3 regions of the Pseudomonas sp. GL_135 genome follow, and region 3 is predicted to be linked to each of the others. Evidence: predicted binding sites of a transcription regulator. Region 3 holds the regulator's gene; each other region holds the start of a gene.
The links. The regulator FliA, encoded in region 3, starts transcription of late flagellar genes. The targets are predictions, from matches to a motif close to CTAAAGTTTNNNNNNNNNNNGCCGNTAA.
Positions count from the first base shown of each region.

Region 1: AC3ISG_RS15435 (methyl-accepting chemotaxis protein) is a predicted target of FliA. The motif match lies at 7,001-7,028, and genes of this name have one in related genera.
Region 2: AC3ISG_RS05645 (flagellar protein MotY) is a predicted target of FliA. The motif match lies at 1,973-2,000, and genes of this name have one in related genera.

Region 1 is NZ_CM174408.1:3,466,748-3,476,457, reverse strand. Features, by position in the region: gene AC3ISG_RS15470 (glycosyltransferase) at 1-891, shown strand, start outside; gene crtY (lycopene beta-cyclase CrtY) at 888-2,078, shown strand; gene AC3ISG_RS15460 (phytoene desaturase) at 2,080-3,570, shown strand; gene crtB (15-cis-phytoene synthase CrtB) at 3,567-4,556, shown strand; gene AC3ISG_RS15450 (sterol desaturase family protein) at 4,438-4,983, opposite strand; gene AC3ISG_RS15445 (hypothetical protein) at 5,592-6,407, shown strand; gene AC3ISG_RS15440 (hypothetical protein) at 6,511-6,759, shown strand; gene AC3ISG_RS15435 (methyl-accepting chemotaxis protein) at 7,075-8,688, shown strand; gene AC3ISG_RS15430 (glucose/quinate/shikimate family membrane-bound PQQ-dependent dehydrogenase) at 8,789-9,710, opposite strand, start outside.
Region 2 is NZ_CM174408.1:1,245,544-1,255,253, forward strand. Features, by position in the region: gene rnt (ribonuclease T) at 186-863, opposite strand; gene pyrC (dihydroorotase) at 860-1,906, opposite strand; gene AC3ISG_RS05645 (flagellar protein MotY) at 2,051-3,037, shown strand; gene AC3ISG_RS05650 (argininosuccinate synthase) at 3,168-4,385, shown strand; gene AC3ISG_RS05655 (hypothetical protein) at 4,556-5,110, opposite strand; gene AC3ISG_RS05660 (response regulator transcription factor) at 6,257-6,883, shown strand; gene AC3ISG_RS05665 (PA3496 family putative envelope integrity protein) at 6,984-7,166, opposite strand; gene nth (endonuclease III) at 7,272-7,910, opposite strand; gene rsxB (electron transport complex subunit RsxB) at 7,907-8,761, opposite strand; gene metG (methionine--tRNA ligase) at 8,829-9,710, opposite strand, start outside.
Region 3 is NZ_CM174408.1:1,823,503-1,833,212, forward strand. Features, by position in the region: gene flhF (flagellar biosynthesis GTPase FlhF) at 1-1,283, shown strand, start outside; gene fleN (flagellar synthesis regulator FleN) at 1,402-2,235, shown strand; gene fliA (RNA polymerase sigma factor FliA) at 2,232-2,975, shown strand; gene AC3ISG_RS08320 (chemotaxis response regulator CheY) at 3,216-3,590, shown strand; gene AC3ISG_RS08325 (protein phosphatase CheZ) at 3,610-4,398, shown strand; gene AC3ISG_RS08330 (chemotaxis protein CheA) at 4,543-6,861, shown strand; gene AC3ISG_RS08335 (protein-glutamate methylesterase/protein-glutamine glutaminase) at 7,251-8,408, shown strand; gene AC3ISG_RS08340 (flagellar motor protein) at 8,408-9,148, shown strand; gene motD (flagellar motor protein MotD) at 9,156-9,710, shown strand, end outside.

The DNA.
Region 1 (9,710 bases), 1.6 Mb from region 3:
CCGTTTGTCTCGGTGGCCTGCGCCTTGCCGGTCAACCGCGAGCCGCAATTGCCGCTGCCAGTGATGCCGTTTGCCTACGCCACCGATGAACGCAGCCGGCATATGTTCGAAGGCAGCCGCAAGGTGTACGACTGGCTGATGGGGCCGCTGAGCAAGGTGCTGCGCGACGCATCACGCCGCCTGGCCATCGAGCCCCGCGACGGGCTGCATGAATGCCTCTCACCCTACGCGCAGATCAGCCAGACCATCCCCGGTTTCGATTTCCCCCGACAGCATCCGCCCGCGAATTTTCACGCGGTAGGGCCACTGCGGGCGGCTCAAACCGAACAACAGGGCGAATGGCCGATTGACCCAAGCCGGCCCTTCATCTTTGCCAGCCTCGGCACGCTGCAGGGCAGTCGTTTTGACATGTTCAAGCGCATCACCACGGCCAGCCGACAGCTGAATGCGCAGCTGCTGGTCGCCCATTGCGGTGGGCTCGACCGCCGGCAGGAGCAGCGTTTGATTAAAACCGGCGCGACCTGGGTGACCGATTTCGCGCCGCAACAATGGGCGCTGCAACACGCTGATGCGGTGATCACCCACGGCGGCCTGAATACGGTGATGGACGCGATCGTCGCGCGCACGCCGATGCTGGTCATGCCCATCGCGTTTGATCAGCCGGGCGTCGCTTCGCGGGTTACCCACGCCGGGATTGGCCTGCAACTGCGTCGCGGCGCCGGGGCGGGGCAGATCCGCGAAAGGCTGACGCAGCTGCGCGGGTTGTCCACCGAGCCTTTTGATCGCCTCGCAACGGAACTGGCCCGGGCCGGCGGCACGACCCGCGCTGCCGACATTGTCGAAGCCGTGGTGCGCACGGGCGAACCGGTGCTGGCGGGGTTGGTGCCATGACCTATGACCTGATTCTCGCCGGCGGTGGCCTGGCCAACGGGCTGATCGCCTGGCGTCTCAAACAGCGGCGGCCAGAGTTGCGCGTGCTGTGCATCGAAGAGCAGACGTACCTCGGCGGCAACCACACCTGGTCCTTTCACGAAGGCGACCTCACCGCCGAGCAGCATCAATGGCTGCAGCCGTTGGTGGTGCAGCGCTGGGCGACCTATGACGTGCACTTCCCGCAACGCTCGCGACGGTTGAACAGTGGCTATGCCAGCATCACGTCGGAACGCTTTGCCGAGGTCATCGAGCCCGCATTGGGCGACGCGCTGCTGACCGGCCGACGTATCACCGAACTCACCCCGAACGGCGTCGTGCTGGACAGCGGCGAGCGGCTTGAGGCCCGCGCGGTGATCGACGGCCGCGGCGTGCAGGCCACGGCGCACATGGTGTTGGGCCAGCAGGCGTTTCTCGGACAGTTGCTGCGTTTGAAGGCGCCCCATGGCTTGACCGCGCCGATCATCATGGACGCCCGGGTCGCGCAAAGTGAGGGCTATCGCTTCGTCTACGTGCTGCCATTCTCAGCCGACACCTTGCTGGTCGAGGACACCCATTACGTCGACCAATATTCATTTACTTCTGACCAGCTTCGTCAGCACATCACTGATTACGCCGGGGCTCACGGTTGGGAAATCGCCGAGTGCCTGCGCGAAGAGCAGGGCGTGTTGCCGATCACCCTGGCCGGGGATTTCGCCGCGTTCTGGCGCGAAGCTGCAGGCCAGCCGCGATCGGGTTTGCGCGCCGGGCTGTTTCATTGCACTACCGGCTATTCACTGCCCCATGCCCTACGGCTGGCGGAGTGGGTTGCCGCTCAGCCAACGCTCCATTGCGACTCACTGGACGCAGGCATCCGCGCCATTGCGCAGCGTGCGTGGGAGTCCCAGCGTTTCTATCGGCTGCTCAACCGCATGCTGTTTCTAGCCGGGCGGCCGTCCAATCGCTGGCAGGTGATGCAGCGGTTCTATGGCCTGTCCGAAGGCCTGATCAGCCGTTTCTACGCAGGCCGCAGCACCCTGGCCGACAAACTGCGCGTGCTCACCGGCAAGCCGCCCGTACCGATCAACGAGGCGGTCAAAGCCGCGGTCCGTTACCTGCCCAAGCATTACCAGGCCAGGCATCACCTGCCTAAGCACAACGAGAATTGAAATGACTCAAGCAAAAAGCGCAATTGTGATTGGCGCCGGTTTCGGCGGCCTGGCCCTGGCCATCCGGCTTCAGGCGGCGGGCGTGCAGACGACGCTGCTGGAAAAACGCGACAAACCCGGCGGCCGCGCCTACGTCTACGAAGACGAGGGTTTCACCTTCGATGCGGGGCCGACGGTGATCACCGACCCGACGGCCATTGAGGAGCTGTTCACCGCCGCCGGCAAATCCATCAAGGATTATGTCGAGCTGCTGCCGGTGTCGCCGTTCTATCGGCTGTGCTGGGAAGACGGGACGAAGTTCGATTACGCCAACGATCAGCAGTCTCTGGACACCCAGATCGCAGCGATGAACCCCAAAGACGTCGCCGGTTATCAACGCTTTCTGGCGTACTCCAAAGCGGTGTTTGAAGAGGGTTATCTGAAGCTCGGCGCCGTGCCGTTCCTGTCGTTCCGCGACATGGTTCAGGCCGGGCCGCAGCTGGCGCGGCTGCAGGCGTGGCGCAGCGTGTACTCGATGGTGTCGGAGTTCATCGAGGACGACAAACTGCGCCAGGCGTTTTCCTTTCACTCGCTGCTGGTGGGCGGCAACCCGTTCGCGACGTCCTCAATTTACACACTGATTCATGCTCTCGAACGTCAGTGGGGCGTGTGGTTTCCCAAGGGCGGGACCGGTGCGCTGGTGCAGGGCATGGTCAAGCTGTTCCAAGACATCGGCGGGCAGTTCGAGCTGAACGCCGATGTCGCCAGTATTGAGACCAGTGGCCAGCGAGTGACCGGCGTGCGGCTCAAGGACGGTCGGCAGATCAACGCCGATTGTGTGGCCTCCAACGCCGACGTCATGCACACCTACGCCGAACTGCTCGGCGGCCATCCGCGCGGGGTCAAGGAAGGGGCGCGATTGAAGGGCAAGCGCTTCAGCAATTCGCTGTTCGTCATCCACTTCGGACTCAAGCGTCCGCAGCCTCAGTTGCAGCACCATACGGTGTGCTTCGGGCCCCGCTACAAGGCGCTGATTCAGGAGATTTTCAAGGGCGCGGCGCTGGCCGAAGATTTCTCGTTGTACCTGCACGCGCCCTGCATCACTGACCCGAGCCTCGCGCCGCCGGGCTGTTCCAGCCATTACGTGCTGTCGCCGGTGCCGCACCTGGGCAACGCCGATATCGACTGGGAAGTGGAAGGGCCGCGCTACCGCGATCGTATTTTCGAGTACCTGGAGAAGCACTACATGCCCGGTCTGCGCGAGGACCTGGTCACCAGCCGCATCTTTACGCCGCAGGACTTCAAGGGCGAGCTCAACGCGCACCTCGGTTCGGCGTTTTCCCTTGAGCCGATCCTGCGCCAGAGCGCGTGGTTCCGCCCCCACAACCGCGACGCGAGCCTGAGCAATCTGTATCTGGTCGGCGCTGGCACGCACCCGGGCGCTGGCGTGCCGGGCGTCATCGGTTCGGCCAAAGCCACGGCCGGACTGATGCTGGAGGAGCTGCACTCATGAGCGTCGCCGATCAGGCGCTGCTCGACCACGCCACCCAGAGCATCGAAGTCGGCTCGAAAAGCTTCGCGGCCGCGTCACGCCTGTTCGACCCGGTGACCCGTCGCAGCGCGGTGATGCTCTATGCGTGGTGCCGGCATTGCGACGACGTCATTGACGGTCAGGAAGCCGGGCACTCGGCCTCGGTGGTCAGTCAGCAGGAGGTCACCGAGCGCCTGCAACGGCTGATCGCCCAGACTCACGCCGTGTACGCCGGCACGCCGACCCACAGCCCGGCGTTCGAGGCGTTCAGGGAGGTTGTTCTGCGCCATGGCATCGAGCAGCGTTATGCCCTGCAGCATCTGGACGGTTTTGCGATGGACGTCAGCCAGCGCGAGTATCGGCGCATCGACGATACGCTGGAGTACTGCTACCACGTGGCGGGCGTCGTCGGCTTGATGATGGCGCAGATCATGGGTGTGAGCGATGAAGCGACCCTCGACCGTGCCTGCGATCTGGGTCTGGCGTTTCAGCTGACCAACATCGCGCGGGACATTGTCGAAGACGCGTCGGTGGGCCGCTGCTACCTGCCGGGTGACTGGCTGGATGAGTTGGGGATCCCCAGGGATCGGCTCGCGGATCCGCAGTATCGATCGCAAGTGGCCGTGCTTGCCCAGCGGTTGGTGAACATGGCAGAGCCGTATTACGAAAGTGCCAACGCGGGCCTGACCGCGTTGCCGTGGCGATCGGCGTGGGCGGTGGCGACGGCGGGCTGCGTCTATCGCGAGATCGGCGTGAAGGTCAGGGCGCGCGGCGCTCGGGCGTGGGATGCGCGGGTGTCGACCAGCAAGCTGGACAAGCTGCGACTGGTGTTGGTGGGGGCGTGGAAGGCTAGCGTGACTCGTGGTCGGCAGTGGCCCGCGCGGCCTGCGAGCCTGTGGCAACGTCCGGGTCGGATTTCTGCAACGGACCGTCGTGCAGGCGTCGAAGCTGGGCGCGCAATCGAGTGACGCTCGGCGCATAGAGAAAGCCGAACGACACACAACGCTCTTTGCCCGGCACCGCGTGGTGCATCAGATGCGCCTGGTACAGGCGCTTGAGGTAGCCATTGCGCGGCACGTATTTGAACGGCCAGCGCTTGTGCACCAGGCCGTCGTGGGCAATGAAATACAGGAAGCCGTACGCGGTCATCCCGGCGCCAATCCATTCCAGCGGGTGCGCGCCCTGGGTGCCGAGCGCGATCAGCACGATGGCGAAACCGGCGAACACCACGGCATACAGATCGTTCTTCTCGAACCAGCCGGTTCTCGGTTCATGGTGCGACTTATGCCAGCCCCAGCCCCAGCCGTGCATGATGTACTTGTGCGCAAACACGGCAAAGCCCTCCATGCCGATCACGGTGGCGAAAAATACGAGGGCATTGATCATCGGGTTCATCCGCGAGAGAGTCTCTACGTCAGACCGTAAAAGGGCCGACGGTGTTCGGTGCGTGATTGTCGCATGCCAGTGGCTGGAGGCGGAGGTCGGTTTGTCAGTTGCCGGTGGGGCGTGGCTGTCCGTTGTTTTGTAGCGTGACATCTGACGCCTTCCCGGCTAAAGCCGGTCCCACTATGAGTACGCGGTGTGCCAGTGGGAATGCAGTGCGGTCCTACTATGTGTACGCGGTGTGCCGGTGGGAATGCAGTGCTGTTCGTGGGACCGGCTTTAGCCGGGAAGAGGCCAGTGTGAGTACCATCAATTCTGCAGCGTGACTGCCGACGCTTTCCCGGCTAAAGCCAGTCCTACAATGCGTACGCAGTCAATTAGTGGGACCGGCTTCAGCCGGGAAGAGGCCGGTATGGGCGCTATCAATTCTGCAGCGTGACAGCCGACGCCTTCCCGGCTAAAGCCATTCCTACGGGTCGAACGCGTTGCTTTTAGTGGGACCGGCTTCAGCCGGGAAGAGGCCAGTGTGTGCGCCCTCATTTTGACGGCATGTTGTGGACGCACTGCGCCGAGCAACGGTATCTTCGCGCACTTTGTTCTCTGTCGTTCAAGGATGATCGATGTTGTCTACTCTCCCTGTCTCACGCCTGTTATTGATTCGCCCAATTTCTCCTTGGCTACGCTTGACCGCAATCCTCGGCGTTGCCTGCGCGCTGCTGGCCTGTCAGTCCCGGCAAGTGACGTCTCCTGCCGCTGCCCCGGCCGTCCCGAGCCCGGAAGACATCAAAAAGCAGCAATTTCACACCTTCGTCGCACGTTTCCAGTCCATTCTCGGAAACAGAGGCCTTGAGGCCAACAGCGAAGGCCTGACGGGTGAGGTTCGCCTGCGCATCAAGATCAATCGCAGCAATGAGGTGTTCAGCTGCGAAACCCAGGCGACGGGCCTTGCCACGGCGAATGCACGGCTTGCCGACCTTTCAAAAAAGGTGTGTTGGAGCGCGGTGTTCCCGGTCGTACCCGCAGACCGGTTAGACAAAGACGGCAACGTCGAAGTCGTCGCCCCTTTGATCTACCTGCCCATGAATGATACCCAGCGGTTGTCCATGCAGCCCCTTTATCAGCACTACGCGCAGAGCCGCTATTTTGCCGAGCGGACACTGCTGAAAGCGCCGCCGGATAGCATTGGCGTGGTCACGTTCGAGTATCTGGCGAACAAGCAGGGCAAGGTCGAGGCGTGCGTCGTCAACCTCCAACGCCATCGCGAACGCCCTGAGGCCTTCACCTACGACAACGTCTTGCAAAGCCGGCTGACCGAGCAATGCAAGCACTTGGACCTTACGCAGATGCCGGGTTTCTCCGTGGATGAAACCGGCGTGTCCAGAGGCGCGGTTGCATTCGAATACAGTCCCTGGATGGCCGGGCCAGGCTTGCGCTAACGACCTTTTTGATCCTGGCGTTGGGCACCGTGGGTCATAACCGACTGAACTGTGCGCGCCTCCTGCGGCCTCAGACTTACACCCGTTAAAGGAGGCCAAGGCCATGAACAACGACGAGTTCAATCAATACGACACAGAACGCTTTCACGGTCAGGTCGCCGAGCAGCTGGGCATCAGCGTGGAAGAGCTGAAAACCTGGATGATCAACGACATCGAGCGTGTCACCGAAGGCGGTGAAGAGGTGGGGCACATGGTGGTGTTCCGCGAGTCCACGCCGGATGAGGTGCTCGACAAGCTCAAGAATCCGCAGAGCCGTTTTACCGCGATGACCGGTGTGATCCATACCGAATAAGACCCGGGAGGTCGGTTCGGTTATCTCCGGCCGATCCCATCATCCCCATTCCAGCTATCCCGGCCGTGGTGTTCACTTAATGTTAAGTGGGCACCAGCGGTTGCCTGTCAGCAAGGCCCGTGTCCATCAGCGCCGCGCCGTCCGTACCCCTCGCGACACACCCATTTTGCCTTTCTCGCTCCTTTCGATTTATCGGTGGAGAAATAAGCCGTCATTCCTGTGGGTCAATCAATAATCGGTCTTAAATAACCGTTGGTAAGCGCCGATAAGATTTGCAGGGTGGCAATTTCTCCATCGATGAGCTGAGGCCTGATGATGTCAATAAAACTACGTCTTTTGCTTTTGACTGGCACCAGCGTGCTCGCGGTTCTGTTAATCAGTCTGGTCAGTTATTTGAGCAACGCGCGAACGGAAGCCTCGATGATCGACAGTGAGGTCAGCATGATTGCCCTGAGCAATCATCTGGAAGCCGACATGATGCACGACGCGCTGCGTGCTGACGTGCTGTTGGCGATGCTGGTCGGTCTAGGCAAAAGTGATACCGACCGGGATCAAGTCGTGGCGGGTCTGGCCGAACATGCTGCAGATTTTCGCAAGGTCCTTGCTGATAACCGTGCACTGCCCCTCAACCAAAGCCTCAAGTCAGCGTTGGAGAAAATCAAGCCCGGTTTGGACGCCTATATTGCCGCAGGCGAGCGAATTGTCGATCTGGCACTCAACAGTCCTGAACGGGCACAGCAGGAGCTGGCACAGTTCAGCAGCGCCTTCACCCGGCTGGAAGGTGAAATGTCCAGTTTGAGCGAGCTGATAGAGACTAATTCCAAGGCCAGTGGCGAGGGGACCCGTAACGCCAGCCGCAGTGCCAACATCGCCTTGGGTGTTGTGCTGTTGATCAGTATGCTGCTGCTGACCGCGCAGGGCTTTTGGGTGATGCGAAGCATCATGACGCCCTTGCATAATGCGCGACGGATCGCCGACAGCATTGCCCATGGCAACTTGAGCGAACCTATCGCTCAACCTGGTAACCGCGATGAAGCCAGCCTGCTGATCCTTAGCCTGGCAGCCATGCAGCGGGACTTGCGCGGGATGATTGAGGCGGTGCGCAATAACGCTCAAGGCGTCAGCACGATCAGCCAGCAGTTGGCGGGCAGCTGTCACGAAGTCGCCGGGAGCAGCCTGCAGCAGAGCGCCGCAGCCGGCGCCATGTCTGCGGCCACCAGCGAAATGACGGCGAGCATCGAGGAAATCACGCGGCATGCGGAGCAGGCGCTGGCCATGGCCAATCAGGCCGAAACCCTGGCCAAGAATGGCGGCCGTGTGATTCATCAGGTGGTCAGCGACATGGATGGCATCGCCCGATCGTCTCAGCAGTCGGCGCAAGTGATTCGTCTGCTGGACAAAGAGTCTGAAGGTATCTTCAACATTATTCAGGTGATCAAGGGCATTGCCGACCAGACCAATCTATTGGCGCTGAACGCTGCTATTGAAGCGGCCCGTGCCGGTGAGCAGGGGCGAGGTTTTGCGGTGGTTGCCGATGAAGTGCGCAGCCTTGCGGGACGCACCAGCGCCTCTACCCAGGAAATTGCCAGTATGGTGGCACGTATCCAGCAAAGCACTCGCGACGCCGTGATGAGCATGGAAGCGGGTGTTGCTCAGGTCGATAAGGGTATGGCTGTGACTGCCGAAGTGGAGCAGGCCATAGGCGAAATACTTGAGGCAACGCTGGGCACCACTCAGTTGGTCAATGACATTACCCGGACTATTGGTGAACAAAGTCTGGCCAGCAATGAGATTGCTCATCAAGTGGAGATGATCGCCAGCATGTCGGCTGGTAATAGCCAAGTGATTGGCCAGACGGCCAGTACCACCGATCAACTGGCAGTGCTCGCAGGCCAGCTCTCCCAATCGGTGGACCGTTTCCGGCTTTGAAGCAGGCGTCGGTTTACAAAGCACCGACCACCGCCATGCTTGAATGGCAGGCAACAAAAAGCCCGATCACTCGGGCTTTTTGTTGTCGCTCAGCCGCTGATTATCTCGACGGCAGGGCGTAGGCGATCAACGAGTCGCCCATCTTCGTGCCAAACGAGCCATGCCCGCCGGCCATGATCACAATGTACTGCTTGCCATTGCTCTCGTAGGTCATCGGCGTGGCCTGGCCGCCCGCTGGCAGGCGTGCTTCCCAGAGCAGGTCGCCGTTGGTGACGTTGAAAGCGCGCAGGTAGTTGTCCTGGGTACCCGCAATGAACATCAGGTTGCCGGCTGTGGAAATCGGACCACCCAGCATCGGTACGCCGATTTTCAGCGGCGGCAGTTGAATGCCCTTCAGGCTGTCGCGGATGGTGCCGATGCGTTTGCGCCACACCACATCGTGGGTCTTCATGTCCACGCCAGCCACATAACCCCAGGCCGGCTCTTTGCACGGCAAGCCCAATGGCGAGAGGAAGGCGTTGATTTCGACGCCATAAGGTACGCCGTACTGGGGCTGAATGCCCATTTCGGTACCGGAGCCGGTGGCACCTTCTTTAGGCCACAGCGGGTTGTTCGGGCCGCGTGGGATCAGCTTGGACACGAACGGCAGCGCCATCGGGTTCATCAACGCCACCTGACGGTCGGCGTTCACCGAGATACCACCCCATTCGAAAACACCCAGGTTGCCCGGGAACACCAGCGTGCCTTGCTCGGACGGTGGCGTGTACTGGCCGTTGTAGGACAGCTGCTTGAAGATCACGCGGCAGACCAGTTGGTCGAACATGGTCGCGCCCCACATCTCCTTGTCGGAGAGTGTCTGAATGGACGTCAGATTGAGGTCCGAGCGCGGCTGGGTCGGGCTGACCCGATCGCCTGGCGCGGCTTCACCGGCAGGCACCTGCATTTCATGGACGGGCACGATCGGCTTGCCATCGCGACGGTCCAGCACAAACAGGTTGCCGGCCTTGGTCGGCACGTACACC
Region 2 (9,710 bases), 580 kb from region 3:
TCCGCGTCACCTGTAGCCGTTCCCGCTGAATGCACGCGCTGCTTTTACTGGGACCGGCTTTAGCCGGGAAGGGGCCAGTCCGGGCACTGACGGAGTTTGAGCCGATCACTGCCTTTCGATCTCCGTCCCATAAAAAAACCGGCCACTTAGGCCGGTTCATTCATTCATTGCACAGCAACATCGACTCAGTCGTTGAAGTCGTGCCAGCCGCCCATTTCTTTCCAGCGGTTGACGATGCCGCAGAACAGCTCGGCGGTTTTCTCGGTGTCGTAACGGGCCGAATGGGCCTCGCGACCGTCGAAATCAATGTCCGCCGACTGGCAGGCTTTGGCCAAAACAGTCTGACCGTACGCCAGGCCCGCCAGCGTCGCGGTGTCGAAGCTGGAGAACGGGTGGAACGGATTGCGCTTCATGTCCAGTCGCGCAACCGCTGCGTTGAGAAAGCCGAGGTCGAAGCTGGCATTGTGACCGACCAGAATGGCGCGCTTGCAGCCGTTGGCCTTCAGTGCCTTGCGGATGCCGCGGAAGATGTCCGTCAGCGCCGTTTCTTCACTCACGGCCATGCGCAGCGGGTGATCCAGTTTGATGCCGGTGAACTCCAGCGCCGCCGCTTCAACATTGGCGCCTTCGAAGGGCTCAACACGGAAGAAATACGTGTGGTCCGGAAAGACAAAGCCTTTCTCGTCCATGCCAATGGTCGTGGCTGCGATTTCCAGCAACGCATCGGTGGCGCAGTTGAATCCGCCTGTTTCTACGTCAACGACCACAGGCAGGTAACCGCGAAAACGGGCAGCCATCGGGTGCCGGGACCCTGTACCGCCACCGGAGCCTTCTTGCTCGTCTTCATAATGTTCTTCACTCACGCGTGTTGCTCCAGCAGACGCCAGCGCAGTCTTTCACCGGCGCGCAGCGGGATGACAGAAAGCTCGCCAAACGGCAGGCTGGCGGGGGCCGTCCACTCGTCACGAACCAGGGTAATAGTGTCGGTATTGGTCGGCAGGCCATAGAACGCCGGGCCGTGCAGACTGGCAAAACCTTCCAGCTTGTCCAGCGCATTGCGTGATTCAAATGCCTCGGCGTAAAGCTCGATGGCGGCAAACGCGGTATAGCAGCCGGCGCAACCGCACGCCGCTTCTTTCGCGTGCTGCGCATGGGGCGCGGAGTCCGTGCCGAGGAAGAACTTGCTGTTGCCGCTGGTGGCGGCATCCAGCAGGGCGACCTGGTGGGTATTGCGCTTGAGAATCGGCAGGCAGTAGAAGTGAGGGCGAATGCCGCCCACCAGCATATGGTTGCGGTTGTACAGCAAATGGTGGGCAGTGATGGTTGCGCCCACATTGGCCGACGCTTCATTGACGAACTGCACGGCGTCTGCGGTAGTGATGTGTTCGAACACCACTTTCAGCGTCGGAAAACGCTCGACGACACGACGCATGTGCTCGTCGATAAAAATCTTTTCGCGGTCGAACACGTCGATGTCGCCGCGGGTCACTTCGCCGTGGATGAGCAGCGGCATGCCCACTTCGGCCATCGCCTCAAGCACCGGGAATATCTTGTCGACGCTGGTCACGCCCGAATCGGAATTAGTGGTGGCGCCTGCCGGGTACAACTTGGCGGCGTAGACGAAACCACTGGCCTTCGCGGCGCGAATTTCTTCGGGCTGCGTCAGGTCGGTGAGGTAAAGCACCATCAGCGGCTCGAAACGGCTGCCTTGCGGGCGCGCGGCGAGGATGCGCTGACGATAGGCGTCTGCTTGCTCTGCGTTGCGTACCGGCGGCACGAGGTTCGGCATGATGATCGCGCGGCCAAAAGTGCGCGCTACGTCGGCGACGGTGTGAGGCAAAACAGCGCCATCTCGAAGATGGATGTGCCAGTCGTCGGGGCGCAGGAGGGTCAGGCGTTCGGACATTGGGGATTCCAGGCGGGTCAAACTCGCTGGGAATGCTACCGGAAAAGACTCCTCCAGGCACTCGCTATCAAGTTTTGCGGGAAGTTACCGATAGCCACGTGTAAGTCATAAATCTTGTTACACGTGAATTTAGTGGAGCCTCCCGTGCGCCAGCGATATCTAGCCCTGCTCAGCGCGTTTGCCAGCCTGCCGGCCATGGCGCTCACTTTCCAGACGCGTCTGGAGAATATTGAGTGGAAGGTGGAAGGCGATCAGTTCGAATGCAGACTGACTCAACCTATCGCCGATTTCGGTGCGGGCGAGTTCGTGCGGCGCGCGGGCGAACAGCCGACGTTTCGCTTGAAAGCAAATGGCTACAGTCTGGCATCCGGGTCGGCCATGTTGATTGCCGCGGCGGCGCCGTGGCAGCCGGGGCGCAGCGATCTCAATCTTGGCGCGGTAAAAGTCAGCAGCGGCGAGATTCCTTTCAATACCAATCAGGCCCAGGCCACGCGGTTGATCGCGGGCCTGATGGAAGGGCGCAGTCCGGTGATTCGTCACTCACTGCGTGATGGCGGGGGCGCCATGGAAGTCCGTCTGCTGCCGGTCAAATTCAGCAAGGCCTACGGCGATTTTCAAGTGTGTACGGCGAAGCTGTTGCCGATGAATTTCGAACAGGTGCGGCAATCCGAGATCGGCTTCCCCGGCGGCGGCATCGAGTTGGATGCCTCCGCCAAGCGCAAGCTGGACACCGTGCTGGCTTATATGAAAGCCGATCCGACGGTCAATCACGTCGAACTGGACGGTCACTCCGATAACAGCGGCAACCGGTTGACCAACCGCGATCTGTCGCGGCGCCGTGCGCTGTCGGTCATGGACTACCTTAAAGCCCAGGGCATCCCGGAAGAACAGATCACCTTGCGCTTCCACGGCGAGCAGTACCCGCTGGCGCCTAACACCAACAACGCCAACCGCGCGCGCAACCGCCGAGTGAATATCCACCTGGAGCGTGTGGCGCAGCAGACTCCAGCCGTGCCGCCGGCTGCTGCACCTGCTCCGATACCGGCCCCGGTGCCTGCGCCTGCCGCAACCCCAACCCCTGGCGCTGCGCCTGTTACAGCGGCAAGTGCGGCCCCCGCCAAGGCCTCTTGACCAAGGGCGGTAAAGTCGTCTGACTGACAGAATCTGTCGCTTTGCCGTCAGAAGCTGTCGCGACACTGTAAATTCCCGCGCGTGATCGGTAGACTCGTCGGTTTTCCGTACAACGCGTTGGAGTGATGGCATGGCGGACGTAAACAAGGTAGTTCTCGCGTATTCCGGTGGCCTGGATACTTCGGTAATCCTCAAGTGGCTGCAAGATACGTACAACTGCGAGGTGGTGACCTTCACCGCTGACCTGGGTCAGGGCGAAGAAGTCGAGCCAGCACGCGCCAAGGCGCAAGCCATGGGCGTCAAGGAAATCTACATCGACGACCTGCGCGAAGAATTCGTGCGTGATTTCGTGTTCCCGATGTTCCGCGCCAACACCGTCTACGAAGGCGAGTACCTGCTGGGTACTTCCATCGCGCGTCCCCTGATCGCCAAGCGCCTCATCGAAATCGCCAACGAAACTGGCGCTGACGCCATTTCTCACGGCGCCACCGGCAAAGGCAACGACCAGGTCCGCTTCGAGCTGGGTGCTTATGCGCTCAAGCCTGGTGTGAAAGTCATTGCGCCATGGCGTGAGTGGGACCTGCTGTCCCGCGAGAAGCTGATGGACTACGCCGAGAAGCACGCCATCCCGATCGAGCGTCACGGCAAGAAAAAATCACCGTACTCCATGGACGCCAACCTGCTGCACATCTCTTATGAGGGTGGCGTGCTGGAAGACACCTGGACCGAGCACGAAGAAGACATGTGGCGGTGGACAGTGTCGCCGGAAAACGCGCCGGACAAGCCGCAGTACCTGGAACTGACCTACCGCAACGGCGACATCGTGGCACTGGACGGCGTTGAAATGACTCCGGCCACCGTACTCGCCACCTTGAACCGCATTGGCGGCGAGCACGGCATCGGTCGTCTGGACATCGTCGAAAACCGCTACGTCGGTATGAAATCCCGCGGCTGCTACGAGACCCCGGGCGGCACTATCATGCTGCGTGGTCACCGTGCGATCGAATCGATCACCCTGGACCGCGAAGTCGCTCACCTGAAAGACGAGCTGATGCCCAAGTACGCCAGCCTGATCTACACCGGTTACTGGTGGAGCCCTGAGCGTCTGATGCTGCAGCAAATGATCGATGCGTCGCAGGCCCACGTGAATGGCGTCGTGCGCTTGAAGCTTTATAAGGGCAATGTAATCGTGACCGGTCGCAAGTCCGACGAGTCGCTGTTCGATGCCAACATCGCGACGTTCGAAGAAGACGGCGGCGCGTATAACCAGGCAGACGCTGCTGGCTTCATCAAGCTCAACGCGCTGCGCATGCGTATTGCGGCGAACAAGGGCCGCAAGTTGTTCTGATCGCTGTCGTGACTGGAGTGCAGCCCTTGTTTCGGGGCTGCACTCATTAAGCGTCCACCCGTGTGTCGTTGGTGGTTCACCTGCAAACCTTCCTGATCCCTACTTCGGCCGATTATTTGCCGCGCTTACGGACGGTGAAATACGCCCTCTCGCTTTCCATTACGCCTGAGTCATGTTGGTAAATCGGTCTCGTCGTCGATGATTTTCTCAGCCATTTCCCCCTGGGAAGTTGTTCGAAACTCAAAACGATAGGCTTTGCCGATGTCCCAGATATCGCGTATCCCGACGCCCAATAGTTGAGCGATTTCCGGAACGGTATAGCCCAAAGCCGAGTAATGCATGGCATGTCCGGCAGTAGCATCGTTTATCGTGGCGGGCTCTCTTTGCCGAGACGTACGTGACCGGCGAACAGGTTGGCAATAGCGGATCTTCAGGCCGTTCTCGCTCGCCAGGCGCTTGATGTCCTTCTGGTTCATGCGCAGCGAGTACTGCAACGCGGCAACCCCGGCTCCCTTGGCCACAAGCCCCTTGAGCAGATCGACCTTGGTGCACAGTTCCGCCTCCGGGTCGGCCTCCCGGGTTTGTCTGGATGCCTCGCTCTCCCGTGACTCACCTTCTGCGATGACGTTGATCACGCCGCCCTGGGAAACGTACTGCTCAACCGCCTCCGCCAGTTTGATAGGGTCACTGCTTGCGCCAATGGAGTATTTTATTTTCTTGGTCATGGTAGGTTCCTTTGAACATATCAACTAAACAGCCTTTACTGCCGGGACGTTCATGCTTAACAGCGTTTAAATACTGAATGGCTTATTCATGCCGATGAGTGGCCTGCGCCCGGCCTTCTGCCTAATGAAGCATCAGCCTTTATATGCGCAATAATTTTATATCGTGATAAGTGCCACTAATTAACGGCGGATTGAACCTTTCGCTCATCAAAAAGTAACGACTGGTAATAGATTTGGCAAGTAAAAATCTTAAAAATCTCTGGTTTGCTTTTTAAGCGCTTAACGTAATTTTCTCGGCGGTAATAATAATCCGTTAGTTATGTAGTATTTTTCTGGAATGGCTTGAGGGTGCTGGAAGTTGTGGGCTGAATAGTATTACGTGAGAGGCGGGGCAGCCCCGTTGTTCCAAAGGCGTGGTGTAATGCAATCGCTGTTTGCTAAGTGGTACTGAACCGGCGACGGTTAAGTGGCGTAACTTTGTCCCATTCCTGATCCCGTGAGCACGGAGTGACGGGTTGAAAGTTAATCCTGGTTGTTCGGAAATTTCTGAACGCGTCGTAGGTCCTTTCGAGCTTTTAATATGTAATCAAACTCGTCAAGCACCCGTCTGTCATTTAACGAGGTGTGTACGTTCGCCAAGGCTGTTCATGGCCTGCAATATTTTATGATTTTTGTTTGCTGGCACCCCGGGCAGATGGGCATATGCTGAGGCCATAACGCTCGGGGTAAAGAGTTGTACGCCATGGGCCCGAGGCAAAATGTTAAAGAGGAACCTGTTATCGCGAGCGTCACGGTAAGCCATGGGTTTGCGCCTGTTCAAACCGGGCGGCGGCGCCAGCAGGTCGTCGATAGACCTTAGGACAACTCGACGCATCAACCGCCATTTATATAGCGATAAATGCTCAGCGAATTCAGGCTTCAAAAATTATCACTTGCGGTCTTGGACATTATGCGGTCACGTACCGAGACTGGATTGACCATCGTTAAAAATAGTGCGGATAGGGCAGGTTTTGTAGGATTTTTCTGTTGGTTGAGTGAGAAAGGTCTTTGCCTGCTGATCTGCAGGGAGGAGCGCCATGCAAAGCACTAAACGACTAAGCTATTGTGCGGGCTCTGAAAATTCGAACAGCGAAGAATGGACTGCTCATGAATAAAGTGTTGATCGTGGATGATCACCCTGTCATTAGGCTCGCCGTGCGCATGTTGATGGAACGCCATGGCTACGAAGTCATTGCCGAGACGGACAACGGCGTGGATGCGTTACAACTGGCGCGGGAGCACCTGCCGGACATTGTCATTCTGGACATCGGCATCCCCAAGCTCGACGGTCTGGAGGTCATCGCCCGATTGTCGGCCATGACGCTGGCCTTCAAAGTGCTGATCCTTACCTCTCAAGCGCCAGGGCATTTTTCAATGCGCTGCATGCAGGCAGGTGCGGCGGGGTATGTCTGCAAGCAGCAGGATCTGACCGAATTGCTCAGCGCCATCAAGGCCGTGTTGTCCGGTTACAGTTATTTCCCCAACCAGGCACTGCATACGGTGCGCTCCAGTCTCGGCAATGCCAGCGAGGCGGAGATGGTGGATCGTTTATCGGGAAGGGAAATGATGGTGTTGCAGCAGTTGGCCCGTGGCAAGACCAACAAGGAGATTGCCGACGGCATGTTTCTAAGCAACAAGACCGTCAGCACCTACAAAACGCGTCTGTTGCTCAAGCTCAATGCGCATTCGCTGGTGGACCTCATCGAGCTCGCGCAACGTAACGGGCTGGTTTGATGGCCGTGGAACCTTGTCGTATTGAGGTGCGTTATCGGCTTGATTTTTTTGCCCAGCCTCTCAGCAGGAGAGGCCTTCAGGCAAGCGTGGCGAGGCACAGTCAGAAATCGAAATCGTAGTCTGCAAGCTGCCTCTGCAACCGACGCTCTTCGAGCAGGTTATCGATGGTGCGGCGCTTGCCAAGATTGGTCTTGGCGGTCTCTACCGGTACGGCTGGGACTTCCTCCGGCTCTTCGATCACGAAGTCGTCGTCGACTTCGATGGTGTCTTTTTCATCGCTCATGATGCAGCCTCAGGCGTGAACAGTCGTTGGCGCCTCTTATAGCGACAAACCTCGCTTGGGTAAAAAAGATTTTTTTAATCGATCAAAGCCCGGAGACGCTATCGTTCAATCGTCAGAGGTCTTGGCCTTGTACTCGCAAAGGTCCTCGATTCTGCAACTGCCACACCTGGGCTTGCGCGCAACACACACATAACGTCCGTGAAGGATCAGCCAGTGATGCGCATCCATGAGGTAATCCCTGGGCACGAATTTCATCAGTTTGTTTTCAACTTCCACCACATTCTTCCCGGGCGCGATGCCGGTGCGGTTGCTGACCCGGAAGATATGCGTGTCGACCGCCATTGCCAACTGGCGAAACGCCGTGTTCAAGACGACGTTGGCGGTCTTGCGGCCTACGCCGGGCAGTGCTTCAAGGGCCTCTCGGTTTTGCGGCACTTCCCCTCCGTGCCGTTCAATCAGCAGACGGCACGTTTCGATCACGTTTCGCGCCTTGCTGTTGTAAAGGCCAATGGTCCTGATATATGCAGACAAACCCTCGACACCCAACGCGTAAATCGCCTGAGGCGTATTGGCGACGGGGTAGAGACGCGCCGTAGCCTTGTTGACGCTGACATCTGTGGCTTGCGCCGAGAGAATCACGGCGATCAGGAGCTCGAATGGCGTGGTGTAGGCCAGTTCCGTTTTTGGATCGGGATTGTCTTCGTGCAGGCGACGAAAGATCTCAAGGCGTTTGACGGCGTTCATGGGGTAGGCGTTTCCTGAGAAGACGGTGCCGAGAGCGCCAGTTCCTGCAACTGGGCGAGCGCATGCTCTGCCTCGTCGAGGCCGCGCTGCAACTGCACGAGTTGTGCGGCTTGTTCGGCAATCGGCGGGTGACCAAAGGCCTTCAACGATTTCAGCAATTGGGCTCTGCTCATCGCGACTTGGGCGCGGGCCCGTTTCAACGCCGCGTCACCGCCAGTGGAAGGGCTGGAACGAAGCCGCGCCAGTGCGGCCTGCGCCGGGTCTGGCTGGATAACAGTGGGGGTGGCAGATCGCAACTGGCGAGTCTGGCGCTCGACCTGGCGTCGCTGTTCATCGCGCTGCAGGCGAGCCGAGCGCGCGTCAAAGCGTTGCCGTGCCCGACCGCGTTTGACGGCTCTGACTAGTTGTTGCGCTTCATCCATCGCGCAATCACCAATAAACGGCACTGAGGTCGTCGGCAGCGGCAGCATGTCGATGCAGTCGACCGGACAGGGCGCAACGCACAGGTCGCATCCGGTGCATTCCTCAATGATGACGGTGTGCATCAGTTTGGCAGCGCCGACGATCGCGTCCACGGGACAGGCCTGGATGCATTTGGTGCAACCGATGCACTCGGCCTCTCGAATAAACGCAACCTGCGCCGGCGCGATGCCCCGTTCGATGTCCAGTTGCAGCACCGGCACGTTCAGCAGTCGAGCCAGTGCCGCGATGGTCTCGTCGCCACCGGGTGGACACTTGTTGATGGCTTCGCCGCTCGCAATGCCTTCGGCGTAGGGTTGGCAGCCTGGATGGCCACACTTTCCGCATTGGGTTTGCGGCAGCAGGGCGTCGATGCGCTGAATCAGGCTCATGCTTGGACCAGATCGACGACCCGGGCGGGCCGTCGATAACGTGCAGAATGTGACGGTTGGGGTCGGGTTACTTGATGCGCTGACCGGGGATGGCGCCGCTGTCAGGGCTCAGCAGGTAAATTTCTTCACCGCCAGGACCTGCGGCCATCACCATGCCTTCGGAAATACCAAAACGCATTTTCCGCGGCTTCAGGTTGGCGATCATCATGGTCAATCGACCCTCCAGCTCCGCCGGGTTCGGGTAAGCGCTCTTGATGCCGGAGAAGACGTTGCGCTTCTCGTCGCCGATGTCCAGCGTCAGGCGCAGCAGCTTGTCGGCGCCTTCAACGTGCTCGGCTTTCTCGATCAGCGCGACACGCAGGTCAATGGCCGCGAAGGCGTCGAAGTCGATCTCAGGGGAGAGCGGGTCTTTCGTCAGCTCGCCATTGCCCTGCGGCGCCGCACCTGTGTCGGTGGCGCTGGCGGCCAGGTCTTCTTTCGATGCGTGCGTCATGGCTTCCACTTTTACGGGGTCGATACGGGTCATCAGCGGCTGGAACGGGTTGAGCTGATGATTGCTCAACAGCGTCTGGTGATCATTCCAGGTCAATGGCGGAACGTTGAGGAACTGCTCGGCGTCTGCGGCCAGGTTCGGCAGCACAGGCTTGAGGAAGATCACCAACTGGCGGAACAGATTGATGCCCAGGGCGCAGATCGCCTGAACCTCGTCTTGTTTACCTTCCTGCTTGGCCAGCGACCAGGGCGCCTTGTCGGCGATCCAGGCGTTGGCGCGGTCCGCCAGCGCCATGATTTCGCGCATCGCACGGGCAAAGTCACGCGCCTCGTAGGCATCGGCAATGCTTGGCGCTGCGGCATGAAAAGCGTCGGTCAATTCGGGCTCGGCATTGCCGGCCACCAGCAAGCCTGCGTTGCCTTTCTGAATGAACCCCGCGCAACGGCTGGCGATGTT
Region 3 (9,710 bases):
AGCTGGGCGCTGAAGCTGCCATCATCGGGAACCGGCGGATCGCCGGCGGCGTGGAACTGACCGCCGCTCTGGATTACAAGTTGTCTGCACTGGCGCCGCGTGTGCCGAACGTCGAACTCGAAGAAGAATTGCGCAAGACCCAGTCGCGCATCGTCACCGCTCAAGCTGAGCTGACCCACCGCAGCGAGCTGGACACTGTCGCCAATCGTCAGTTGTTCGCCGGCCTTGCGATGGATGACAGCAAGCAGATCGAACCGACGCTGGAAGAACCGTTTCGCCCGTCGATCCACGCCGCTGTGGCCGCCGAACGCGCCGAGCGCAACGCCGAGCCGGCCGTGGGCGACCGCGCCTACGAAGCGATGCGCTCTGAATTGAACGGCCTGCGCGAACTGCTGGAAGTCCAGCTGGGATCGCTGGCCTGGAACCAGCTGCAAGGCAGCCGTCCGCAGCAGGCCAATCTGTGGCGCCGTCTGCAACGCGTCGGCCTCTCCGGCCCGCTGTCCCGCGATCTGCTGGCGATGGTGCCGGACTCGAATGATCAGGCCCACACCTGGCGCATGCTGTTGGCCCACCTGGCCCGGATGATTGCCACGCCCGATGTGGAGCCACTGGAAGAGGGCGGTGTGATTGCCATGGTCGGTCCTGCCGGCATGGGCAAAACCACCACGCTGGCTAAACTGGCAGCCCGATATGTGTTGAAATACGGCGCGCAAAATATCGCGCTGGTGAGCATGGACAGTTTCCGCATTGGCGCTCAGGAACAGCTGAAAACCCTGGGCCGGATCCTCAATGTACCGGTTACCCACGTCGACCCGGGCCAGTCCCTGGCTCAGGCGCTGGAGCCGCTGTTGCGCAAGCGCGTGGTGTTGATCGACACCGCCGGCCTGCAAGCCAGCGATCCGGCCCTGCGTCTGCAACTGGAAACCCTCGCCGGCCGTGGCATCAAGGCGCGCAACTACCTGGTGCTGGCGACAACCAGCCAGAAGCAGGTGCTGTCGGCGGCTTACCACAGTTATAAACGTTGCGGCCTGGCCGGGTGCATCCTGACCAAGCTCGACGAGACGGCCAACCTGGGCGAAGTGCTCAGCCTGGCCGTGACACACGAACTGCCTGTGGCCTATCTGACCGATGGCCCACGGATACCGGATGATCTGCATTTGCCGCGTCGGCACCAGTTGGTGAGCCGGGCTGTCAGTGTGCAGATGCAGGAGGAGCCAAGCGAGGAAGCGATGGCGGATATGTTTGCGGATCTTTATCACAGCACCGGCAAGCGCGCGGGCTAGGTGAAGAAAATGACAGTGGAATTTTCCTGCATCGATGGTCTGCCAGGCATTGTTCAGACACTGAACGTGCAGCCCGACATGTGGCTTAGGTCTAAGCAAGACAAGGTAAACAATTAACATGGGCAGCATGCATCCCGTACAGGTTATCGCGGTGACCGGTGGCAAAGGTGGCGTAGGCAAGACCAACGTTTCAGTGAATCTTTCACTGGCGCTGGCCGAGCTGGGACGTCGCGTCATGTTGCTGGACGCCGATCTGGGTCTGGCCAACGTCGACGTATTGTTGGGGCTGACCCCCAAACGCACCCTGGCTGATGTCATCGAAGGGCGGTGCGAGCTGCGCGATGTCCTGCTGCAAGGCCCGGGCGGCGTCCGCATCGTGCCGGCGGCGTCGGGCACCCAGAGCATGGTCCACCTGACCCCGGCGCAACATGCCGGGCTGATTCAGGCGTTCAGTGACATCGGCGACAACCTCGATGTGCTGGTCATCGATACCGCCGCCGGCATCGGCGAGTCGGTGGTGAGCTTCGTGCGCGCCGCCCAGGAAGTGCTGCTGGTGGTGTGCGACGAGCCTACGTCGATCACCGACGCCTACGCCCTGATCAAACTGCTCAACCGCGATTACGGCATGAACCGCTTCCGCGTCCTGGCCAACATGGCCCAGAGCCCGCAGGAAGGGCGCAACCTCTTCGCCAAGCTGACCAAAGTCACCGACCGCTTTCTCGACGTGGCCCTGCAATATGTAGGCGCCGTGCCGTACGACGAATGCGTACGCAAGGCCGTGCAGAAACAGCGCGCCGTGTACGAAGCGTTTCCGCGTTCCAAATGTGCGCTGGCGTTCAAGGCGATCGCACAGAAAGTCGACACCTGGCCGCTGCCGGCGAACCCGCGCGGTCACCTGGAATTTTTCGTAGAACGCCTCGTGCATCAAACCAGCGCAGGGCCCGTCTCATGACAGCAAGTGGCTATCGCATGTACAGCAAATCGTCCAAAGACTCCCAGTATGAGCTGATCGAGCGTTATGCCCCGCTGGTCAAACGAATCGCCTACCACTTGCTGGCGCGTCTGCCGGCCAGCGTGCAGGTCGAGGATTTGATCCAGGCGGGCATGATTGGCTTGCTCGAGGTCTCGACCAAATACGACTCCACCAAAGGGGCCAGTTTCGAGACGTACGCGGGTATTCGTATCCGTGGCGCGATGCTCGACGAAGTGCGCAAGGGGGACTGGGCACCGCGCTCGGTCCACCGCAATACGCGCATGGTCAGTGACGCGATTCGTTCAATCGAAGCAAAAACCGGCCGTGACGCTAAAGATCACGAGGTTGCTGCCGAACTTGAAATGAGTCTCGACGATTATTACGGGATTCTGAACGATACCCTGGGCAGCCGCCTGTTCAGTTTCGACGACCTGTTGCAGGACGGCGAACACGAAGGGCTGCACGAGGACGGCGCGAGCCAGTCCCTGGAACCGTCGCGGGATCTGGAAGACGAGCGCTTCCAGGCTGCGCTGGCCGAGGCCATTGCCAACTTGCCGGAACGTGAACGCCTGGTGTTGTCGCTGTATTACGACGAAGAGCTGAACCTCAAGGAAATCGGTGAGGTTCTGGGTGTCAGCGAGTCGCGGGTCAGCCAGCTGCACAGTCAATGCGCGGCGCGGTTGCGCGGTCGCCTTGGCGAGTGGCGCGCACGTTCCTGAATCAGGCGCGGGCCGCGAGGCCTGCGTGTTGCTTGTAAGACCGGCTGTGCAGGACGTGAGCGGGAAGCAAAAGAGACATGGCAGGAGTCGGTCGAACCGGGTCGTGGATGATCCGGTTTCGCTGCGCTCGTCCCGGTCGATTCCACCCCTTTTCATGTTCGGCGCAGCCGGTATTGATTGAATGCGCGTTCAGGTGCTGAACGCGTTAAAGACTGCTTGGAGGTCGAATTGGACAAGAACATGAAAATCCTCATCGTTGATGACTTCTCAACGATGCGGCGGATCATAAAAAACCTGTTGCGTGACCTTGGGTTCACCAACACGGCCGAAGCAGATGACGGACTCACCGCATTGCCGATGCTGCAAAGCGGCGCCTTTGACTTCCTCGTCACTGACTGGAACATGCCGGGCATGTCCGGCATCGACCTGTTGCGTCAGGTGCGTGCCGACGAGCGTCTGCGCAGCCTGCCGGTGCTGATGGTCACTGCCGAAGCCAAGCGCGAGCAGATCATCGAAGCCGCTCAGGCCGGTGTGAACGGCTACGTGGTGAAGCCGTTCACCGCGCAAGTGCTCAAAGAGAAAATCGAAAAGATATTCGAGCGCGTCAATAGCTGATGTCCGCTGCGAGGGCGCTATGGATTCCAAAGATTCGACAATGGGTGACTTTGAGTCAACCCTGAAGAAACACGCACAAGAGCTGGTCGCGAGCCTTGAAAAAGGCAAGTTCGGCGACGCCGTGCAACTGATCCATGAGCTTAACCAGACCCGCGACCGTGGCCTGTATCAGGAAGTCGGCAAATTGACGCGCGAGCTGCACAGCGCGATCGTCAACTTCCAGATCGACCCGAACATGCCGCAGGCCGAGGAGGTCTCCCAGATCACCGACGCCACCGAGCGGCTGTCGTACGTGGTCAGGCTGACCGAAAACGCCGCCAACCGGACGATGGACCTGGTGGAGCTGAGCACGCCGCTGATGCACGGGCTGACTGACGACGCCAAGTCGTTGAGCGCCGATTGGGGACGCTTCATGCGCCGCGAGATCAGCGCCGAAGAGTTTCGTGATCTGGCCCGCCGCGTCGATGTGTTCCTGACCCGCAGCGAGAAGGAGACCACCGAGGTCTCTGCGCACCTGAACGACATTCTGCTGGCCCAGGATTACCAGGACCTTACCGGTCAGGTGATCAAGCGCGTGACCACGCTGGTCACCGAAGTCGAGCGCAATCTGCTCAAGCTGGTGCTCATGGCGAGCCAGGTGGACCGCTTCGCGGGCATCGAGCACGACCAGGAAGTGTTCCGTCAGCAAAAAGAACAAGAAAAACTTCACTCCAAGGGTGAAGGTCCGCAGATTCATGCCGATAAACGTGAAGACGTTGTATCCGGACAGGATGATGTTGACGATCTGCTATCCAGCCTCGGATTCTGATTCGGTCACTCTGTTTCGGACTTCAGGTTTTCTGTGAAAGTGGCTGCTGGACCCGCGCGCCAATGCTTCGACGAAAGCAATGCGCGCAGGCCGTCAGTGCAGCCTCCGGATCGGTTTGACGGTTAATTTTAGGAGCACCCCCCAATGAGCTTCGGCGCCGATGAAGAAATCCTTCAGGATTTTCTGGTAGAGGCCGGCGAGATTCTCGAGCTGTTGTCAGAGCAGTTGGTCGAGCTGGAAAGCCGGCCAGATGATGCGGACCTGCTCAATGCAATTTTTCGCGGTTTTCACACTGTAAAAGGGGGCGCCGGCTTCCTCCAGCTCAACGAGCTGGTTGAATGCTGTCACATCGCCGAGAACGTGTTCGACATCCTGCGCAAGGGTGAACGTCGCGTTGACTCGGAGCTCATGGACGTGGTGCTCGAAGCACTCGACACCGTCAACAGCATGTTCGGTCAGGTGCGCGAGCGTTCCGCCGTCACCCCGGCCACGCCTGAATTGCTGGCCGCGTTGGCCCGCCTGGCGGAGCCGGCCTCGGCCGAAGAAATCGCTGCAGCACCGGTGGTTGAAGAGCCGGTCGCTGAAGCGCCGTCCGAAGACATTACCGATTTTGAGTTCGAACAGCTTCTGGATTCGCTGAATGCTGTCAAGGCCCAGGCGGCAGGGGCGCCTGCGCCGGCTGCACCTGCACCAGCAGCGCCCGTGGCAGCAGCGCCCGTTGCAGCAGCACCTGCGGCACCGGCTGCTGCGCCCACCGGTAATGCGGCCAGCGATGAAATCACCGACGCCGAATTCGAATCGCTCCTCGATCAGCTGCATGGTAAAGGCCAGTTCGCCGTCGATGCGGTGCAACCGCCGGCCGCTGTAGCGCCGTCTGCCGCACCGGCCAGTGATGAAATCACTGACGACGAATTCGAGTCGCTGCTGGATCAGTTGCACGGCAAGGGTTCGTTCTCGCCGGATGCCGTGGGTGCCGCTGCTAATGCTGCCGCTGCACCTGTCGCATCGGTTGCGCCAGCTGCAGCGTCGAAAGCTGCAGCGTCGGACGAAATCACCGACAACGAATTTGAAGACCTGCTGGATCAGTTGCACGGCAAAGGCAAGTTTGAACCTGCCGTCGCTGCCGCAGCACCTGCGGCTGCACCGGCCACTAAGCCAGAACCCGCTGCCAAAGCTGAACCGGCGAAAGCGACGCCTGCTGCCGCCGCTCCGGCGAAAGCGGCTCCTGCCGCTGCGCCTGCCCCGGCTCGCGCTGCCGCTCCCGCGCCTAGCGAAAAACCGCCGTCTGAAGCGGAAACCACCGTGCGCGTCGACACCGCGCGGCTGGACGAAATCATGAACATGGTCGGCGAGCTGGTGCTGGTGCGTAACCGCCTCGTGCGCCTGGGCGCAAACAGCGCTGACGAAGCCATGTCCAAGGCCGTGTCCAACCTGGACGTGGTCACCGCTGACCTGCAGACCGCGGTCATGAAGACCCGTATGCAGCCGATCAAGAAAGTGTTCGGCCGCTTCCCGCGACTGGTCCGCGATCTGGCACGTCAGCTGAAGAAAGAAATCAGCCTTGAACTGGTGGGTGAAGAAACCGACCTGGACAAGAACCTCGTCGAGGCCCTGGCCGACCCGCTGGTCCACTTGGTGCGCAACGCGGTCGATCACGGTATCGAGTCGCCGGAAGAGCGCGAGGCCTCGGGCAAGCCCCGCAACGGTCGTGTGATTCTGGCGGCCGAACAGGAAGGCGATCACATCCTGCTGTCGATTTCCGATGACGGCAAAGGCATGGACCCTGCGGTCCTGCGCGCGATCGCGGTCAAGCGTGGCGTGATGGACAAGGACGCAGCGGATCGCCTCAGCGACACCGATTGCTACAACTTGATCTTCGCGCCGGGCTTCTCGACCAAGACCGAAATTTCCGACGTGTCCGGCCGTGGCGTGGGCATGGACGTGGTGAAAACCAAGATCGCCCAGCTCAACGGCTCGATCAGCATCGATTCCACCAAAGGTCTGGGCTCGAAGATCATCATCAAAGTGCCGCTGACCCTGGCGATCATGCCGACGCTGATGGTCATGCTCGGCAATCAAGCCTTCGCTTTCCCGCTGGTCAACGTCAACGAGATCTTCCACCTGGACCTGTCGACCACCAACGTCGTCGATGGTCAGGAAGTGGTGATCGTCCGCGACAAGGCGCTGCCGCTGTTTTACCTCAAGCGCTGGCTGGTCAGTTCGGCGGCCCACGAGGAGCAACGCGAAGGCCACGTGGTGATCTTGTCGGTCGGCACCCAACGCATCGGCTTTGTGGTCGATCAGTTGGTCGGCCAGGAAGAAGTGGTGATCAAGCCGCTGGGCAAGATGCTGCAAGGCACGCCGGGCATGTCGGGCGCTACCATCACCGGTGACGGCCGCATCGCTCTGATTCTCGATGTGCCAAGCATGCTCAAGCGCTACGCGGCACGCCGGATCGGTTAAGCAGGATCGGCTTCAGCAGGGCGGCTTGCGATGTTCTGTAGGACCGGTTTTAGCCGGGAAGGGGCCGGTGGGGATACTCTGGATTTTTCGGTGTGACACCCGACGCCTTCCCGGCTAAAGCCGGTCCCACTAACGGCATGCGGAGGGCGCCTTGCGAGGTTTTTTAGTGGGACCGGCTTCAGCCGGGAAGAGGGCAGGGTGAACACCCTTGATTATGGGGTGTGACATCTGACGCCTTCCCGGCTAAAGCCGGTCCTACAAATAGACCCGGTCTCGTTTCAAGCGCGAAAAACGGTCTCACTGGCCTGTCTCGTCTCGCCAATGTGACCCAAGCTACGTGATTCAGGGCGCGCCGACCTTCAGGGTGACGCGCGCTCTTTGGAGTGTTTATGGCAGTCAAGGTTCTCGTCGTGGACGATTCGGGTTTTTTCCGACGTCGTGTCTCGGAAATTCTCTCTTCGGATCCCACGATCCAGGTGGTCGGTACTGCCACCAATGGCAAGGAAGCCATTGAACAAGCCCTGGCCCTCAAGCCCGACGTGATCACCATGGACTACGAAATGCCGATGATGGATGGCATTACCGCGGTCCGTCACATCATGCAACGCTGCCCGACCCCGGTATTGATGTTTTCCTCACTGACCCACGAAGGCGCCCGAGTGACCCTCGATGCGCTGGACGCTGGCGCGGTGGATTTCCTGCCGAAAAACTTCGAAGACATCTCGCGCAACCCCGAGAAGGTCAAACAGATGCTGTGCGAGAAAGTCCACAGCATCTCCCGCAGCAACCGTCGTTTCAGCGGTTACGGCAGCACGCCTTCTGCCACGTCGGCACCGGCGCCATCTGCTGCGCCCGCTGCACCGCGCAGCACGGCTCCCGAAGCGCGACCGTCGCGTCCGGCGCCCGCCCCTGCGCCCGCGCCTGCCCGTGCAGCGGCCCCGGCTTCTCACCACCACGCGCCAACCTCAGGTGCGCCCAAGCGCAAGGCCTACAAACTGGTGGCGATCGGCACGTCCACCGGTGGCCCGGTTGCCTTGCAGCGGGTGTTGACCCAGCTGCCCGCCAACTTCCCGGCCCCCATCGTGCTGATCCAGCACATGCCGGCCGCCTTTACCAAAGCCTTCGCTGAGCGTCTCGACAAGCTTTGCCGCATCAGCGTCAAGGAAGCCGAAGACGGCGACATCCTGCGTCCCGGTCTGGCACTGCTGGCGCCTGGCGGCAAACAGATGATGGTCGACGGTCGCGGCGCGGTGAAAATCCTGCCCGGTGACGAGCGCCTCAATTACAAGCCCTGCGTCGACATCACCTTTGGCTCGGCGGCAAAATCCTACGGCGACAAAGTCCTCGCCGTCGTTCTCACCGGGATGGGCGCTGACGGCCGTGAAGGCGCGCGCCTGCTCAAGCAGAGCGGCAGCCAGATCTGGGCGCAGGACGAAGCCAGTTGCGTGATTTATGGGATGCCCATGGCGATCGTCAAAGCCGAGCTGGCCGACGCCGTTTACAGCCTCGACGATATCGGTCGCCACCTGGTTGAGGCCTGCAGCTGATGGATGTCTTGACGCTTATCGGGATCATTCTGGCGTTCGTCGCGATCATCGGCGGCAACTTCCTCGAAGGCGGGCACCTGGGCGCGCTGCTCAACGGCCCCGCCGCGCTGATCGTCCTCGGCGGTACGCTGGCGGCCTGCCTGGTGCAGACGCCCATGAGCGCGTTCAAGCGGGCGATGCAGATCTTCATCTGGATTCTGTTTCCGCCGCGCATCGATCTCGCCGGCGGCATTGATCGCGTCGTGTCCTGGAGCCTCACCGCGCGCAAGGAGGGCCTGCTCGGCCTCGAAGCCGTGGCGGACTCGGAACCGGATGCCTATTCGCGAAAAGGCCTGCAGCTGCTGGTCGACGGCGCTGAGCCGGCGGCCATACGGGGCATTCTGGAAGTCGATTTCCTCACCCAGGAGAGCCGCGATATCCAGGCCGCCAAGGTCTACGAAAGCATGGGTGGCTACGCGCCCACGATCGGCATCATCGGTGCGGTCATGGGCCTGATCCATGTCATGGGCAACCTGGCCGACCCCAATCAGCTGGGCAGCGGTATCGCCGTCGCCTTCATTGCCACCATTTATGGCGTGGCGTCCGCCAACCTGTTTCTTCTGCCCGTGGCGAACAAGCTCAAGGCCGTGGCGATCCGCCAGTCGCGCTATCGGGAGATGCTCCTCGAAGGGCTGCTGTCGATTGCCGAGGGCGAGAACCCGCGCTCGATCGAACTGAAGCTGCAAGGCTTCATGGAGTGATGGACTGATGGCCCGCCGACGTCGCCATGAAGAGCACGAAAATCACGAACGCTGGCTGGTGTCCTACGCGGACTTCATCACCTTGCTGTTCGCTTTTTTCGTGGTCATGTACTCCATCTCGTCGCTGAACGAAGGCAAATACAAGGTGCTGTCCGAAGCGCTGGTCGGGGTCTTCAACGAGCCCGAGCGCAGCATCAAGCCGATCCCCATCGGCGAGCAGAAGCCGCAAACCGTGCGGCCTGCCGATCCGCTGGTTCAGGACAGCGAGCAGACCGACGCGGCGCTGGGCCAGGCCGCGGACGACCCGCTGAAGTCGATTGCCGATGACGTCAACGCGGCGTTCGGCGACCTGATCGCTTCCAAGCAGATGACGGTGCGCGGCAACGAGCTGTGGATCGAGATCGAGCTCAATTCCAGCCTGCTGTTCGGCAGCGGCGACGCAATGCCGAGTAATCAGGCCTTCGACCTGATCGACAAGGTCGCGAAGATCATCAAGCCGTTCGATAACCCGATCCACGTCGAAGGCTTCACCGATAACCAGCCGATCAACACCGGCCAATTC